Regions from separate parts of the Planococcus sp. TJ-201 genome, predicted to be linked through region 3. Evidence: predicted binding sites of a transcription regulator. Region 3 holds the regulator's gene; each other region holds the start of a gene.
The links. Region 3 encodes LexA, which represses DNA repair genes until DNA is damaged. Its sites were predicted from a motif close to CGAACATATGTTCG; they were not measured.

Region 1: parE (DNA topoisomerase IV subunit B) is a predicted target of LexA. The motif match lies at 2,825-2,838, and genes of this name have one in related genera.
Region 2: AC4EG4_RS03310 (Y-family DNA polymerase) is a predicted target of LexA. The motif match lies at 3,290-3,303, and genes of this name have one in related genera.

The regions. Positions count from the first base shown of each region.
Region 1 covers NZ_JBZDOG010000002.1:248,605-254,315, forward strand. The annotation lists gene parC (DNA topoisomerase IV subunit A) at 1-843, opposite strand, end outside; gene parE (DNA topoisomerase IV subunit B) at 840-2,810, opposite strand; gene AC4EG4_RS06945 (CoA-binding protein) at 2,929-3,342, opposite strand; gene plsY (glycerol-3-phosphate 1-O-acyltransferase PlsY) at 3,474-4,064, shown strand; gene AC4EG4_RS06955 (HesB/YadR/YfhF family protein) at 4,087-4,377, shown strand; gene AC4EG4_RS06960 (hypothetical protein) at 4,393-4,701, opposite strand; gene AC4EG4_RS06965 (acyl-CoA thioesterase) at 4,685-5,125, opposite strand; gene acnA (aconitate hydratase AcnA) at 5,416-5,711, opposite strand, start outside.
Region 2 covers NZ_JBZDOG010000001.1:612,279-617,989, reverse strand. The annotation lists gene AC4EG4_RS03325 (TAXI family TRAP transporter solute-binding subunit) at 1-272, shown strand, start outside; gene AC4EG4_RS03320 (DUF1850 domain-containing protein) at 273-872, shown strand; gene AC4EG4_RS03315 (TRAP transporter permease) at 862-2,895, shown strand; gene AC4EG4_RS03310 (Y-family DNA polymerase) at 3,326-4,582, shown strand; gene AC4EG4_RS03305 (YolD-like family protein) at 4,595-4,957, shown strand; tRNA gene AC4EG4_RS03300 (tRNA-Val) at 5,022-5,094, opposite strand; gene AC4EG4_RS03295 (acyltransferase) at 5,547-5,711, shown strand, end outside.
Region 3 covers NZ_JBZDOG010000001.1:307,375-313,085, reverse strand. The annotation lists gene AC4EG4_RS01725 (hypothetical protein) at 1-300, shown strand, start outside; gene AC4EG4_RS01720 (hypothetical protein) at 363-557, shown strand; gene AC4EG4_RS01715 (class I SAM-dependent methyltransferase) at 656-1,393, shown strand; gene lexA (transcriptional repressor LexA) at 1,456-2,076, opposite strand; gene yneA (cell division suppressor protein YneA) at 2,242-2,559, shown strand; gene AC4EG4_RS01700 (YneB family resolvase-like protein) at 2,556-3,209, shown strand; gene AC4EG4_RS01695 (DUF896 domain-containing protein) at 3,268-3,501, shown strand; gene tkt (transketolase) at 3,589-5,592, shown strand.

The DNA.
Region 1 (5,711 bases), on a different contig from region 3:
GTCAAATCGGTGGTCATCGATTTTCTTGATCATATTGGCTTTATTGACTTCAAACGGGATTTCCGTGATGACAATTTGTTCTTTTCCGCCTTTTAACGGTTCAATTTGAGCTTTTGAACGGACAATGATCTTGCCTTTTCCGGTTTCGTACGCTTTGCGGATTCCATCCACCCCTTGGATAATGCCGCCTGTTGGAAAATCTGGGCCTTTAATGACGGTCATCAGTTCGGCAACAGTTACTTGCGGATTGTCCATGCGCATCAATACTGCATCCAGTACTTCATGAAGCGCATGCGGCGGAATGTCAGTCGCGTAACCGGCAGAAATGCCTGTTGAACCGTTGACTAACAGGTTCGGGAATCGGGCAGGCAAAACGGTCGGTTCCATATCTGAATCGTCAAAGTTTGGAATAAAATCCACGGTACGCTTGTCGATATCGCGCAGCAATTCGGAAGAAATAGCGGACAAACGGGCTTCCGTGTAACGCATGGCAGCTGGCGAATCCCCGTCCATCGAACCGTTATTGCCGTGCATTTCAACGAGCATGTGGCGGATTTTCCAGTCTTGGCTCAAACGAACCATCGCTTCATAAACGGAACTGTCTCCGTGCGGATGGTAGTTGCCAATAACGTTACCAACCGTTTTGGCAGACTTCCGGAATGCTTTATCGTTGGTATTTCCTTCGTGGTACATCGCATATAAAATTCGGCGCTGAACAGGCTTTAATCCATCACGGGCATCCGGCAACGCCCGGTCTTGGATAATGTATTTGCTGTAACGGCCAAACCGATCGCCGATGACTTCTTCCAGCGGCAAATCTTGATATTTTTCGGTTTGTGTCATACAAGTTCCTCCTCAGCGTGAATCAAATCATTTTCTAGAATGTTGCTGTCATCTTCCAGTCCAAAATCGACATTATTTTCTATCCAGCGGCGTCTCGGTTCCACTTTATCGCCCATCAAGGTCGTGATGCCGCGTTCTGCGCGCGCACTGTCTTCAATGGTTACACGAATCAGCGTACGGGTTTCCGGGTTCATGGTCGTTTCCCATAACTGGTCAGCGTTCATCTCACCTAACCCTTTGTAGCGTTGCAAGGTGTAGCCTTTGCCGACTTTTTTGATGGACTCATCCAAATCCGCTTCGGTCCATGCATAATCGATCACTTCTTTTTTGCCAACACCTTTAGATACTTTGTACAGCGGCGGCAGCGCAATAAACACTTTACCGGCCTCGATCAAAGGCTTCATGTAACGGAAAAAGAACGTCAATAGCAACACTTGAATGTGTGCACCGTCCGTATCCGCATCCGTCATGATGATGATTTTGTTGTAGGCGATGTCGTCAATCGAAAAATCAGATGACACACCCCCGCCAATGGCATGGATGATAGTGGAAATCTCTTCATTTTTCATGATTTCTTCAAGCTTCGCTTTTTCGGTATTAACGACTTTCCCGCGCAGCGGCAGGATTGCCTGGAATGTCCGGTCGCGTCCTTGTTTTGCTGAACCGCCGGCCGAATCTCCCTCTACCAAATACAATTCGTTTTTCGAGGCGTTGCGTGATTGCGCAGGCGTCAATTTGCCGGACAGCAACGCATCCGATTTTTTGCGTTTTTTGCCATTTCGCGCATCTTCCCGGGCTTTTCGAGCCGCCAATCGAGCCTGTGATGCCCGAATGGCTTTTCGTACAAGAGACGCGCTGAGATCTGCATTTTCTTCCAGGAAGTACATTAATTTCTGGGAAACGACCGAGTCCACGATGCTTCGTGCTTCACTCGTTCCTAATTTGCTTTTGGTTTGCCCTTCAAACTGCAGCAGCGCTTCCGGGATGCGGACAGACACAATGGCCGCTAACCCTTCACGGATGTCGGAGCCTTCCAGGTTTTTGTCTTTGTCTTTCAGCAAGTTGATTTTTCTCGCATAGTCATTGAACACTCGTGTCATTGCAGCTTTAGCGCCAGTTTCATGCGTTCCGCCGTCACGTGTCCGGACGTTGTTGACAAACGACAGGATCGTCTCAGAATAGCCGTCGTTAAACTGGAATGAAAACTCAATTTCCATTTCGTCCTGCTGACCTTCGATATACGCAACGGGGTGCAGCACATCTTTTTCCTCGTTGAGGTAAGCAACAAAAGCTTCAATGCCCGTTTCGTAATGGAAAATATCTTTCGTTTCCGTACGCTGGTCAAACAGCTCAATTTTCAGTCCTTTCAACAGAAAAGCCGATTCGCGCAGACGTTCTGAAAGGGTTTCGTAATTGTATTTCGATACGGAGAAAATGGATTCGTCCGGCAAAAAGTGCAGCAAGGTGCCCGTTTCTTTAGTCGAACCAATTTCTTCCAATGTCGTCACCGGCTTGCCGCCATTTTCAAAGCGTTGGCGGTATTTCTTACCATCGCGGTAGATCGTCACTTCCAAAAATTTAGACAGTGCATTTACAACAGACGCACCGACACCGTGAAGACCTCCACTTGTTTTGTAACCGCCCTGTCCGAATTTCCCGCCGGCATGCAAGACCGTTAAAATAACTTCCGGTGTTGGTTTTCCACTGCGATGCATTCCTGTAGGCATGCCGCGTCCGTAATCCCGGACACTGATGCTGTTGTCGTCATGAATGGTAACCGTGATTTTGTCTCCGTGTCCTGCAAGCGCTTCATCGACCGAGTTGTCGACAATCTCATACACCAAATGATGAAGACCGCGTGTATCCGTTGAACCGATATACATCCCTGGCCGTTTTCTGACAGCATCTAAGCCTTCGAGTACTTGGATCGCTTCTTCGTTGTATGCCGTATTTTGAATTTTAGCCATCTAATTCCCTCCAACGAACATTCGTTCGCATATTAATCTCTCTTTATCGTATTCTATTTCCTTGCCATCTGTCAAACTTCATAGAAAAAGAGCGCTGGGCGCCCTTAGCGATAATGCCTTATTTCAGGATGGCGTGTTCCACTTTGATGCAACGGTCCATGATGACTGTATATCCAGCATCAGTCAGCCGATTAAATACGTTTTCATCAACTACATTTAATTGTGTCCAAAATACAGGACATTCGATTTTTGTGAACTCATCGGCTATATCCTCTAAAAACTCACTGCGTCTGAAGACGTTGACGATATCCACTTTTTCTGGAATGTCGCTCAAAGAACCATAACTTTTTTCACCCAAAACAGTTTCTGCCTGAGGATTGACCGGAATGATGCGGTAGCCGGCCCGTTGCATCGCTTCGGATACCATATAGGAAGTGCGGCTTGGGTTCGGGCTGAGGCCGATCACAGCAATCGTTTTTGCATGATCAAGTATGTTTTTAATTTCTTTGCGGCTTGGATTGTTCAAGAGGATCACCTGTCCTTTTTATTCTATCATACACGATTTTGTCCTGCCTGTTGAATAATCCGGCAGCTATTGTTTAAAGAACTTCAGTCATGGTAAACTGATACTACAAAAATAAGCTTGTTTTAAAGGAGTCCATGATGACTATACTGCTTCCCATTTTACTCGCATACCTGCTTGGCTCGATTCCGTCTGCCCTTTGGGTTGGGAAACTTTTTTACAACACCGATATCCGCACAAAAGGCAGTGGCAATCTTGGTGCTACCAATACTTTTCGGACGCTCGGCAAAAAAGCCGGGATTGCGGTTACTTTGCTAGACATTCTTAAAGGAACAGCTGCAACACTGATTCCACTTTACATGGCAACAGATATCCACCCACTGGTGTTTGGTGTCATCGCAGTGATCGGACACATTTATCCGGTCTTTGCCAAATTCAAAGGCGGGAAAGCCGTTGCCACTTCTGGCGGCATCTTGCTCGGCTACCAATGGCCATTATTTGTCATGGCGGTCATAGTGCTGTTGATTGCATTGAAGATCACTAAAATGGTATCGTTATCATCAATCATCTTATCGATTGTGGCGATCATTTATACGACCATTTACGCAATTTTCACCGGCGACTACCTGTTTATGATTGTCATCTACATTTTGGCATTGTTCATCATTTTCCGCCACCGTGCCAATATTGCACGCATACGCGCAGGAACAGAGCCTAAAATCAACTGGTAATTCCAGTGGAGGGACGTGTGATATGAAGATCACCATCAGTGACGACGCACTCAATTGGTTTAAGAAAGAAATGGAAGTGGCGCCCGGAGAAGCTGTACGTTTTTTCGTCCGCTACGGTGGCTCCAGCAAGCTTCAGCCGGGATTTTCACTCGGCGTAACCAAAGATCAGCCGCATGAAATGGCTGTCCAAGTTCAACAAGATCAAGTCACTTATTTTATTGAACAAAGCGACGTCTGGTATTTTGATGGGCATAATCTTCAAGTCAGCGTCAACGATGAATTGCACGAACTTGATTATTCATACGCAAAATAAAAAAGCATGAGCTATTCATGCTTTTTTATTTTGTAATTTATTCAGTTGTTCTAAATGTCCTTCACGCTGTAAAATCGACTGCTGGCGATCACCGAACAAGTCATAATGCGGATAATTCCCCCGCAAATCCATCCATTCGCGTTGCAATCCGTATTGCTTGCCCCAACTTTCAAGTTTGTCGAGGTCACAGCAGCCCACTTTTGTGACCGTGCTGCATCCCGGAAATCGATCGTCCACCCAATAATGGGTTAAAAAAGATATCTGGCCATCAGTGACTCCTTGTTTCCAGCGTTCCAGCTCGTCTCGCTTAATTCCGAACGCCATCGGGTGCCTGCTTTTTGATTTCTTCGTATTTGTCATGCCATTCCGGGTAAATTTTCTTGATGGAAACCGGACGGAATGTATCTTTTTTGACCACAACGTGTTCGGAAATCGCAGTTGCGGCAATGGTGCCGTCTTCATGAACAACCTCATAGCCATACTTGGTCCGCAATCGTCCATGCTCTTCCACCCAAGTCCGGACAAAAGCTTTTTGCCCGTACCGAAGAACGGCTTTATATTGAATGGAAATATCGGTTACAGGTGACAAGTAACCATCCTTTTCCATGCCCGCATAGGTGAATCCTAAGTCTTCAATCAGCTTGGTGCGCCCGATTTCCAGCCAAATGATGTAGTTGGCATGATAAACAACACCCATTTGATCGGTTTCTGCGTAACGGATTTCAATTTCTTTTTCACTGATGTACATGTCCATTTCACCTCTTTACCAGTATACAAGAAATTTCTTCTTAATATAGTAGAAAAGGCTGCCGGGAAATTTCCCGGCAGCCTTTTTAACTTTCAGCTAAAACTTATTGTCCAGACTCCAGCGCCCAGATTCTAGGGTCATAAGCCACCCTGACTGTGTGGCTGAAGAAACGCCACTTCGCCAGTGTGTCTTATACCCGTCGAGGGGCTGCAGGATGCGGGTCAGCTAACCGTTGCGACAGGAAGTCGCGCTCTTAGGTTAGCTTCTGCTTTTGGGCGCTTTCGCTTTTCTTATACTTCCAGCAATTTGTTGCGGAGCACCATTTGCAGGATGCCTCCGTGGCGGAAATAATCCACTTCCACTTCGGAATCGAAACGTGCCAATACTTTAAACTCAGTCACTTTACCGTCTTCAGCAGTTGCTGTAACCGTCAAGACGTCGCGTGGTTTCACGTCGTCAGACAAGTTGACGCTGATGGTTTCGTGTCCAGTCAAGCCAAGTGAATCTGCACTTTCGCCGTTCACGAACTGCAATGGCAGAACGCCCATCATCACAAGGTTTGAGCGGTGAATACGCTCATAGCTTT
Region 2 (5,711 bases), 300 kb from region 3:
TTGAAAAATATCCATATTATGCGCATGATGTTGTGCCATCAGGCATTTACGGATTGACTGAAGAAGTTCCAACGGTGTCTGTTTTGGCGATGCTGGTAGTTCAAAATGACCTTTCTGAAGACCTTGTCTATGACATCACGAAAGCGATTTACGAAAACACGGATCAAATCCAACATGCAAAAGCTGAATTTATTCAGGCTGAAACGGCTCTTGACGGAATCGGAATCGATGTTCATCCAGGAGCGCAAGCATATTTTGACGAAGTAAATTAATTGAATGAGCGATTAACTGACGGTAAAGCGCAAGCTCTGCCGTCAGTTATTTGTTTTCAGATGGAGGAGAAACATATGCGGAGACTCCGGATACAGCTTGTTCTTCCACTATTGATTGCCCCTATCTTAATCGGCTCCTTAATCGCATTCTTCCCTCTCCATAAGTATTATGTGTTTATCGATAATAAGACTGAAAAGACAGCGGCTTATGTACCGGTAGAAAGCCCATTTTTCCAAATCCAGTATACACATTCGATTCATCTGTCAGAAGTTATTGAGAGCTATAAAGTAGTGGGAAATAATGTTTTGATGATGACAGAACTCGAATACGAAGATTTCAACATTGGCATGCCTTCAAATGCAGGAGAAGGCGAGACCTTTGTCGAAAAAGACGGGAAATACTTTATTAAAAATATGACCAGGGAAATTCCTGAGTTTCGTCTGTTTGTGGGAGATGTTGATGCAGGGTTGTCTTTCATTACAAAGGGACATGAGATGGATTTGAAAAAAACGCTTGAAAGAGGTAAGTCTTATACTTTTAGGGTAGAGCGCTTATCCTTGTTTCAACTAAGAGAAGGAGTGAGAATTGATGAGCGATAAGTTGCCGCCAGAAGAACGCAACCAGCACAAGTTGCCGCCAGAAGATGAATCTTACATCTCAGCGGAAAAGCAAAAGGAAGTTTTACAAAAGTATGACCCTGAATCCAATACGCGGGATTTAAGTGGAATGATTAAGCACGTTGTCTTTTTCGGTTTATTGGCATTTTCCTTATTTCAACTTTATACCGCTATTTTTGGTCAGTACACTGCCTATATTCAGCGGTCGATTCACTTAGGCTTTGCCCTATCTTTAATTTTCATATTATTCCCTGCCAGAAAGCGCAAAGGGATTCGCCATAAAGTGGCGTGGTACGACTATATTCTAGCTTTGCTGTCAGTTGGCGTAGCTGCCTATTGGCCAATCATGTACGATGATCTGGTATTCCGTCTCGGACGGGTTACCGAATTGGATTTGATTGTCGGAATTTTAGCGATCCTGCTAACGCTTGAAGCGACGCGTCGGGCAGTGGGCATGCCGATTACGGTTATTGCCAGTCTGTTTTTAGTATATGCCTTTTTCGGTCCTTATTTCCCAGGCTTTTTACGTCACAGAGGCCAGGATTTGGATTCGATTGTTCAACTGATGTTCTACACTACCGATGGGATACTGGGAACGCCAATTGGCGTATCCGCAACTTTCATTTTTACCTTCCTACTATTCGGATCATTCCTGGTGAAAACAGGAGTCGGGCAGTATTTTAATGACTTGGCCGTCTCACTAGCCGGGAATTTGACAGGAGGACCAGCAAAAGTAGCGATTTTCTCAAGCGCCCTGCAAGGGACCATTTCGGGAAGTTCGGTTGCCAATGTTGTAACATCGGGTTCGTATACGATTCCGATGATGAAAAAGCTTGGATATAAGAAAGAGTTTGCCGGTGGGGTAGAAGCCGCAGCATCAACAGGCGGACAGTTAATGCCGCCGATTATGGGTGCCGCAGCTTTCCTGATGGTTGAGTTTATCGGGGGAGTCACTTATTGGGAAATTGCAAAAGCAGCTACAATACCAGCTCTTTTGTATTTCACAGGTGTTTGGATTATGACTCATTTCGAAGCAAAACGGATTGGGCTGAAAGGTCTTTCACCAGAGGAAATGCCAGATCGGAAGGAAGTTTTGAAAAAGATTTATCTTCTGTTGCCGATTGTGGCGATTATTGTCTTCCTTTTAATCGGCATTCCGACTATGCAGGCAGCACTTTACGGAATCCTGTTGACGATTTTCGTCAGTGCTTTCAATAAAGAAACGCGTTTGAATTTCAAAGATATCATTATGGCGCTTGTTGACGGTGCTCGTACGGCTTTAGCTGTCGCAGCTGCAACGGCAGCAGCGGGGATTATCGTTGGGGTAGTTGTAAAGACCGGACTCGGATTGAGTTTGGCAAACGGATTGGTTTCAGCTTCAGGAGGAAATATCCTGTTAACGTTATTCTTCACAATGCTTGCAGCAATTGTTTTAGGTATGGGATCGCCAACGACTGCCAACTATGTCATCACCTCTACGATAGCGGCGCCAGCCATTATCACGCTATTGATGCTGGATGAGCCGGTTGGAGCAGCCGTGCCGCTTGTGGTCGCTTTGTCTGCCCATCTATTTGTTTTCTACTTCGGGATTATCGCAGACATTACACCGCCTGTTGCACTTGCTGCATTTGCAGCATCAGGCATCTCAGGTGGAGAGCCGATACGGACTGGATTCACTGCAGCCAAATTAGCAGCAGCAGCGTTTATTATTCCTTATATGTTCGTATTGTCTCCATCGCTCCTAATGATCGATACTACTTGGCCTGAATTGATTTGGGTATTGATTACAGCTCTAACAGGAATGGTTGCAATTGGAGCAGGGCTGATCGGGTATTGGTACCGGAAGCTTAACTGGTTCGAACGCATTATTACCTTTGCAACTGGATTGGCGTTGATTTATCCAGAAGGATTGTCTGATACAATTGGTGCCATTTCATTTGTCATCTTATTCGGACTTCAATGGATAGCACGCGATAAAAAACCTGCGAAAACAGCAGAAGCTTAGTAAAACACAAAACCGGTCGGGGCGTATGCTCCGGCCGGTTTTATTGTTTCATTATCTTTACCAGGAACAACGAAAAAAGTCATCACCCGAAGGCGATGACTTTTTCAAAGCAAACTTTGTTCCTAAAGCTTGCAGTGGGTTTGGCACCCAATGGTTCCTATTGATTTCGACAATCTCCTAAGAACGATCGATGCCAAATCTTTTACTTGGCTAATCATATAATGCCTCGGGCCAAATGTAAAGTAGTTAGAAAATTTGACGAATCGGCTGTTGTGTCCGCTTAACAAAAAGAACGATTGTTGGAAAACCTTTCTATAGGAATTCGCACTTGCTATATACCAAATTTATATTTTCGTAAAAGGGATTGTCGTCGTGATATTCGTGGTATAGAATAAGAACAAACGTTCCCTTTCGAGAGGTGGTAATTGTAATGGCTTTTGAATTGCCAGAACGTTATATATTTTGTATTGATATGTGCGGCTTTTATGCCAGCGTTTCCGCCGTTGAGCTGGGTTTGGATCCGCTCGAAGTCTGCCTCGCGGTAGTTGGAAATCAGGAGCGGAAAGGGAGTGTTGTTTTAGCGGCATCGCCGATGATGAAGGAGCGGTTTGGTGTGAAAACCGGCACCCGGCTTTTTGAAATTCCGGATCATCCCGATATTTTGCTGAGCGAGCCAAAAATGAAACTGTATTTGCAAAAGTCCATGGCCATCACCGAATTGTTGGGGACTTATGTGCCGAAAGAATCGATTCATATCTACAGTGTAGACGAGAGTTTTATCGAGTTGACCGGAACTGAAAAGCTATGGGGTCCGCCGACCTCCACCATGCACCGCATCCAGCAGGAAATTCTGGATGATTTCAAATTGCCTTCTGCAGTTGGGGGAGGGCCAAATATGCTGATGGCCAAATTGGCACTGGATTTGGAAGCGAAAGAAAAAGGTTTCGCCTATTGGACTCACACGGACATTGCCATGAAGTTGTGGCCAGTAAGACCGTTGAGTAAAATGTGGGGAATTGGGCACCGGACAGAAAAAACCTTGAACAGTATGGGCATCTATTCTGTTGGCGATTTGGCGTGCACAGACGTTGCCCTCCTGGAAGAACAGTTTGGCATTATGGGAAACCAGCTCCATCAGCATGCCAATGGCATCGATTTATCAGATATGGGATCGCCTTTAATCGAAGGCCAGATCAGTTACGGGAAAGGACAAATTTTGTATCGGGATTACATAGAAGAAAAAGACATCATGACGATTATCCTGGAAATGTGCGAAGATGTCGCTATGCGAACGCGGCAAGCCCGCCGTGCAGGGCGAACCATCCATTTGAGCATGGTTTACAGCAAGACCGCTTTTGGCGGAGGATTTTCACGCTCACGCTCTATTGACGAAGCAACAAACGACACTTTAAAGATGTACCAGGTTTGCTTGCAGATTTTCAGGGAGAATTTTCAGCACAAACCCATTCGGCAGATTTCACTGGCGATTAGCAACCTAGAAGAAGAATCAACAATGCAGCTAAGCCTTTTCGATGAGAAAAAATTTGAAAACAGAAGCCTTGGAGAAGCGATGGATAGGATCCGAAAACGATATGGCTACTCGGCGATTTACCGGGGAATCTCGGGTACTGCGGCAGGAACGGCCATTGCAAGAACAAAATTGATTGGCGGACATAATAAAGAATAAGGAGGTGGCCCAATGAAGCGCAATAAATACTTGAAAACAGTAGGAGACATCAAAGACCGTGGGCGCATTAAGTGGACAGCGTTAATGTTGCCAGAGCATGTTGAGTTGATCCGGGCATGGTATGAAAAAGACGAATGGGTGCCAAAACCCGATCTAAATGAATTCGATCTGGAGTTGATACAGGAAGAAATGGACATTGCACTCAAACGCCAATGCAACGTCATTATCCACAGCTGGAAGGCCGGGGTGATCTATACAAACAGAGGGGTGATTAAAGGAATCGATGCGACAAGCCGGATGCTGATTTATGGAGATCAATTGGCGAACCACAGGCTGCCGATGGATGAAGTCATTTCAATTGTGATTGTTGATTAGAAACTGCCAAGTCTATCGCAAAAGAAAAACCGCACAGCCCAAAGGCTACGCGGTTGCTTTTATATGATTCCTACTGGGCTCGAACCAGCGACCTCTACCCTGTCAAGGTAGCGCTCTCCCAGCTGAGCTAAGGAATCGTGGTAAACGTTTATGTAATGACGCTTACAGTACTTCGACATTATTTAGTATATACGTTTGAGACGAGCACTACAATAGCTTTTTGAAAAAAGTTGAAAAGTTTTTATGATTGTTGTTTCTGCCTTGTTTGTTGAAAATATAGTAGAAAGAGGATGGGATCTGCGATTCTTGACTAATAAAATGAGCCAACTTGAAATTTGAGTTGGTTCATTTTTGTTCTGATTTTTAGGTTATTTAGAATCCGTAACAAATACTAAGGAAAATATAGTACAATAACGGATAGAAGAATTTATAAATCTAAGCTGTTTTTCTGAGGAAGATAGTAAATAATCATAACAATTTTAAAAGTATGCTAACTGTTAAAAGTTAAATCAATAATAAAATGATAAAATCCCAACTTTCAACTAGAAGGATATGGAGATTTAATAAACGCAAGTTAACATTTAATCGAATGTTAACAGTAAGGAGTTGGGTTGCACTGAATCGTGAAATTAATTCTATATATTATATTCGTATTATGGCAATGGTGATGGTAGTTCTCGTACATACTACCGCTCAAATTTTTCACTTGTTTGAACCTTTCACATATCAACATCAATTTTATCACTTCATTAAC
Region 3 (5,711 bases):
GGCCAGATGGAAAAAATAGTGGAGTACGTTGAAAGTGATCCGCAAATGATGGAGTACGTTGAAGAGGCTCAGGCGGCTGAACAAGAAAGTGAAGCTTTGCCATTTGAAACAAGCGATGATGCAGCGGGCACCGTCATTAAAAAAGTGGGCATTACCGACTTGGCCAAGATGAAGTCAGGGATTGAGGACGGCACAATGTCTGCAGAACAAGTGATTCAGCAATTGGAAGAAGATCTCAGTGAAGAAGAAATGCTGGCGCTGAAAGTGCTGATGTATCAAGAAATTTACAAACAGCAATAACACATAAAATATGGTAGACTGATTCACGGAGACAAAGTAAATAATTCGAAGGAGGCCATTGCATGAAAACATTTCAAGTAGAATTTAATTTTGATCAAGGAAACACCATTGTTCATAACGTCCAGGCTGTGGACAAAGAATCGGCACTGGGTAAAATTCCTTCCAATGGTACTTATGAAATTTCTGATGTGGAGACAGGCAATATTTATCGCATTACAATCAATTTGGTTAATTATATAAAAGTCAGCGAGTTGTAGAAGAACTTTTCTCGATAAGCTGCACGCGGGTGCTGCTTATGCAGCATCTTTTTTGTGCCCATATGTCAAAGCAAGCAATTTGAAACTGGAGGGATTAGATGAATTTCAAAGGGTCAAGCGCATACGAAGAAAAGGATTTTTTAGCAAATTACCTGCAAAGAAGAAACCGGATTGACAGCCCCAATAATAGTATTGAAAAACCGGTGATTTATGAACTTCTTGGCGAGTTTCAAAACAAACGGATACTGGACTTAGGCTGCGGGGACGCCACTTTTGGCAAAGAGCTTCTTCAAGCGGGCGCAAATCAGTACCACGGCGTAGAAGGATCTCGGGCGATGGAGAGGCTGGCAAAAGAAAATCTAGCAGGGCTGAATGCGCGCATCAGCTTGGCTACTATGGAAACTTTCGCTTATCCAAAAGAGAGCTACGATATTGTGGCTTCACGCTTAGCGATTCACTATTTGCCGGATGTGGAACGGCTGTTTAAACAGATTTACCAGACGTTAAAGCCGCAAGGAACCTTTGTCTTTAGCGTCCAGCATCCGCTGACAACCAGTGCTTTTGACAGCAAAAAGTCTGGAGAGAAAAGAAGCAACTGGATAGTGGATGATTATTTTAATGAAGGCGAACGGCAAGAGCCTTGGATTGATAAAGTGGTGGTCAAGCATCATCGAACCATCGAAAGTTATTTTACAGCATTAACGAATGCAGGGTTTAGCGTTACAGGACTTCAAGAGGGCATGCCAAAGCGGCAGCATTTCGAGGATGTTGGCGAGTTTGATAGAAGAAAAAGAATTCCGGTTATTTTGGCTTTCAGCTGCGTGAAACTCAAATAATGAAAAGTTTACATAATAATAATACAATGAAAAAACACCGGGAAGACTGCTCCCGGTGTTTTTTAGTGAATCTGGCGGTAGACGCCGACAACTTTACCAAGGATGGAAACTTGGTCAACGATGATAGGATCCATCGATGAGTTTTCAGGCTGCAGACGGAAATAGCTTTCTTCGCGGAAGAAACGTTTGACTGTTGCTTCGTCTTCAGTCGTCATCGCTACGACGATGTCACCATTATTTGCAGTTTGCTGCTGTTTAACAATGACATAGTCGCCGTTTAAAATGCCGGCTTCAATCATACTTTCACCCATAATTTCCAGCATGAAGATATGATCATCTTCTGTACCATAGCTCTGGGGCAGTGGGAAGAATTCTTCCACATTTTCAATAGCTGTGATGGGAATACCAGCGGTTACTTTACCGATTAACGGCACATGCAAAACTGGACTTTTATCAATAAGCGCTTCGTCAGTGCTGATTACTTCAATTGCTCTTGGTTTTGTTGGGTCGCGGCGAATCAAGCCTTTGCTTTCAAGCCGTGCCAAGTGGCCGTGTACGGTCGAACTGGATGCCAAACCGACTGCTTCGCCAATTTCACGTACGGACGGTGGGTAGCCTTTTAAGCGAACTTCTTCTTTTATGAATGTCAGAATATCTTCTTGGCGCTTGGATACTTTTTTCAACAGTTTCACCTCATTTGAGTAATTCTACTTAATTTCTACCAATAGTATACCAACTCGGGCTGTGAAATGCAAACATAGGTTCGAATTTAATTCTTGACAACAACACCTGTTCGCCTTATTATGAGAACATACATTCCGAACATACATTCTCAGGAGGCGATCAATTTGACAATCATTCGACAAAACTTTTACTTAATCGCGTTTTTTGCTTTAATTGTGGCATTTACTTTGTACGCAATTCTGTCCCATAATACTAATAGTGCGCAAATGAGCCAAGTTGAAATAGAAGAAGGCGACACACTTTGGACTTTAGCTGAATCGTTCAGCGGCACAACCCCCCATCACGAATGGATAGAAGAGATTATGAAAGAAAACAATCTTTCTACTTCTAAAATTATTGCAGGGCAATCTCTTAAAATTCCCAGCGATCAATTAAAATTTGCTCCTGATGAGACCACTAAATTTGCAGGTGATACTGAATGAAAAAAAATGCATTAATTTATTGCCGTGTCAGCACGACCAAAGATACTCAGGAATCTTCACTTGAGAGACAGGAAGAGGAACTGATGAAATTTGCATTTGAACAAGGCCATCAAGTGGATGCTGTGTTTACCGATCAGCACAGCGGCTATGAAATGGACCGTGAAGGGCTGCTCGAGATGCTGAATTCGATCAAAACCGAGCAAGTCGACGCGGTATTCGTCCAAGACGAAACACGTTTAGGGCGGGGCCATGCCCGCATTGCGCTGCTGCATGTGATGAAGAAATACGGTGTGGAAGTTTACACGCTATCAGACCGGGGACCCATCGCATTAAATGACATGGACGATATGGTTCTCGAAATTCTGGCGATCGTCGAAGAATACCAGCGCAAAATACATAATGCCAAAATTAAGCGGGGCATGAAGCGCGCTGTGGAAAATGGCTATCAACCGGAAAAAAATCTAAAAGGCAAAGGCAATCCGGATGGACGGGAGCGCCTGGATTTGCCGATTGACCAAATAGTCAGCTTGAAGACCAATGGCCTGACATTCAGCGAAATCGCAGTAACGCTTCAAGGCTTTGGCTATCAGGCGAGCAAAGCAACCGTCCATCGCCGCTATAAAGAGTACGAACAGCTGATGAAAGACTAAAACGTTGCAGAAACCTGACTTTTTTTGTACCATATGTACAGAAGAAAGGTGGATGTCTATGTTATCGCCAGACAAATTAAGTCGCATAAGCCAGCTGTCACGGAAGTCAAAAACTGCTGGATTATCGCAAGAAGAAGCAAAAGAGCAATCCGCGCTGCGTGAGGAATACTTGCAGACTTTCCGCAAAACAATGCGCGGCACAATTGAAAATGTAAAAGTGATTGATCCGAACGGAAACGATGTAACTCCGGAAAAGGTCAAAAATCTTCGAGAGAATAAGTATTTGAATTAACTACTTATTCTCTTTTTCATTGTATTCTTTTCTATTGTTGACTAAACTAATAATGAATAATATTTTTTTTTGAGAGAGGATGTTACTATGTCAACCCACGCAGATCAACTTGCAGTGACTACAATTCGTACACTTTCCATCGATGCTATCGAAAAAGCAAATTCTGGCCATCCAGGATTGCCAATGGGCGCTGCTCCAATGGCGTATACATTATGGACTAAACACATGAACCACAATCCAAAAAATCCAGATTGGTTTAACCGCGACCGTTTTGTGTTGTCGGCAGGACACGGTTCAATGCTTTTATACAGCTTGCTTCACTTGAGCGGCTATGGTTTAGAAATGGAAGAAATCCAGAATTTCCGTCAATGGGATTCAAAAACACCGGGACATCCAGAATATGGCCACACGACTGGCGTTGAAGCAACAACAGGGCCACTAGGACAAGGAATTGGCATGGCAGTCGGCATGGCTATGGCTGAGCGCCATTTAGCGGCTACATACAATAAAGAAGGTTTGAATATCGTTGATCACCACACGTTTTCATTATGCGGAGATGGCGATTTAATGGAAGGCGTTGCCGGGGAAGCCATTTCTCTTGCGGGTCACTTGAAATTGAACAAACTGGTTGTACTTTATGACAGCAACGACATTTCATTGGATGGGCCGCTTGGCAAAAGTTTCTCTGAAAATGTGCAAAAGCGTTTTGAATCTTACGGCTGGAACTACTTGCGCGTAGATGACGGCAATGAATTAGACGATTTGTCTGAAAAAATTGCACAAGCTAGAAACTCTTCAGACAAACCTACATTAATTGAAGTGAAAACAGTCATCGGTTACGGCGCTCCAAACAAATCCGGTAAAGCTGATGCTCACGGTGCACCGCTTGGCGAAGATGAAATGAAATTGGTTAAAGAATACTATGAGTGGACGTTCGACAAAGATTTCCACGTGCCTGATGAAGTTTACACAACGTTCGAAAAAGCAACCGAAGAACTAGGCGCTAAAGCTGAATCTGAGTGGAACAAACTTTACGAACAATACCAATCGGCACATCCAGAATTGGCTGAGCAATTGCAAAAAGCAATTCGCGGCGACCTTCCAGAAAACTTTGATGCTGAATTCCCAACATACGAGTTTGGCCAAAAACAAGCAACGCGCTCGTCTTCAGGTGAGATGATCAACGCGATTGCGAAAACGGTTCCATCCTTCTTTGGCGGCAGCGCTGATTTGGCAGGATCTAACAAAACCAACATCAAAGGCGCTGGTGACTTTGACGCGGAGCATCCTGAAGGCCGCAACATTTGGTTCGGCGTTCGTGAATTCGCGATGGGCGCTGCGATGAACGGTATGGCTTTGCATGGCGGTTTGCATGTCTTTGGCGGAACGTTCTTCGTCTTCAGCGACTATGTACGTCCGGCAATTCGCTTAGCTGCATTGATGGGTCTTCCTGTAACGTATGTCTTCACGCATGACAGTGTAGCCGTAGGGGAAGATGGCCCAACGCATGAACCGGTCGAACAATTGGCTTCTCTTCGTGCAATGCCGAACTTGAGCGTTGTCCGTCCTGCAGATGCCAATGAAACAAAAGCAGCGTGGCGTTTGGCGTTAACAGCTAAAACTACACCAACTTTATTGGTACTTTCACGTCAAGACTTGCCAATTCTAGAAAACAGCGCAAAACTGGCTGAAGCCGGTGTTGAAAAAGGGGCATACGTCGTTTCACCTGTTGAAAATCCACAAGCGCTATTGCTGGCAACTGGATCTGAAGTGAGCTTGGCTGTAGAAGCACAGAAGCAATTGGCTGAAGAAGGCATTGCTGTATCTGTTGTGTCAATGCCATCTTGGGACCGTTTTGAAAAACAAGACAAAGAATACAAGCAATCTGTTATTCCGAAAACAGTTAAAAAGCGTCTCGCTATTGAAGTCGGTACTTCATTCGGCTGGGACCGCTACACAGGCGACGAAGGCGACATTTTGGCCATCGACCGTTTCGGGGCAAGTGCACCGGGCGAACGGATTATGGAAGAGTTCGGCTTTACAGCTGGTAACGTAGCAAGCAAAGTGAAAAACTTGATCAACGAAAACTAAGTGGGAGAATGGAGGCAGCTAATGCCTCCATTTTTTTGTTCTTTTTGCCGTAAACACCTGGATTTATACTTAGGAAAGCTCAGAAACGACTTTTCTAAGCGAAGTTTCTGTTAATTATT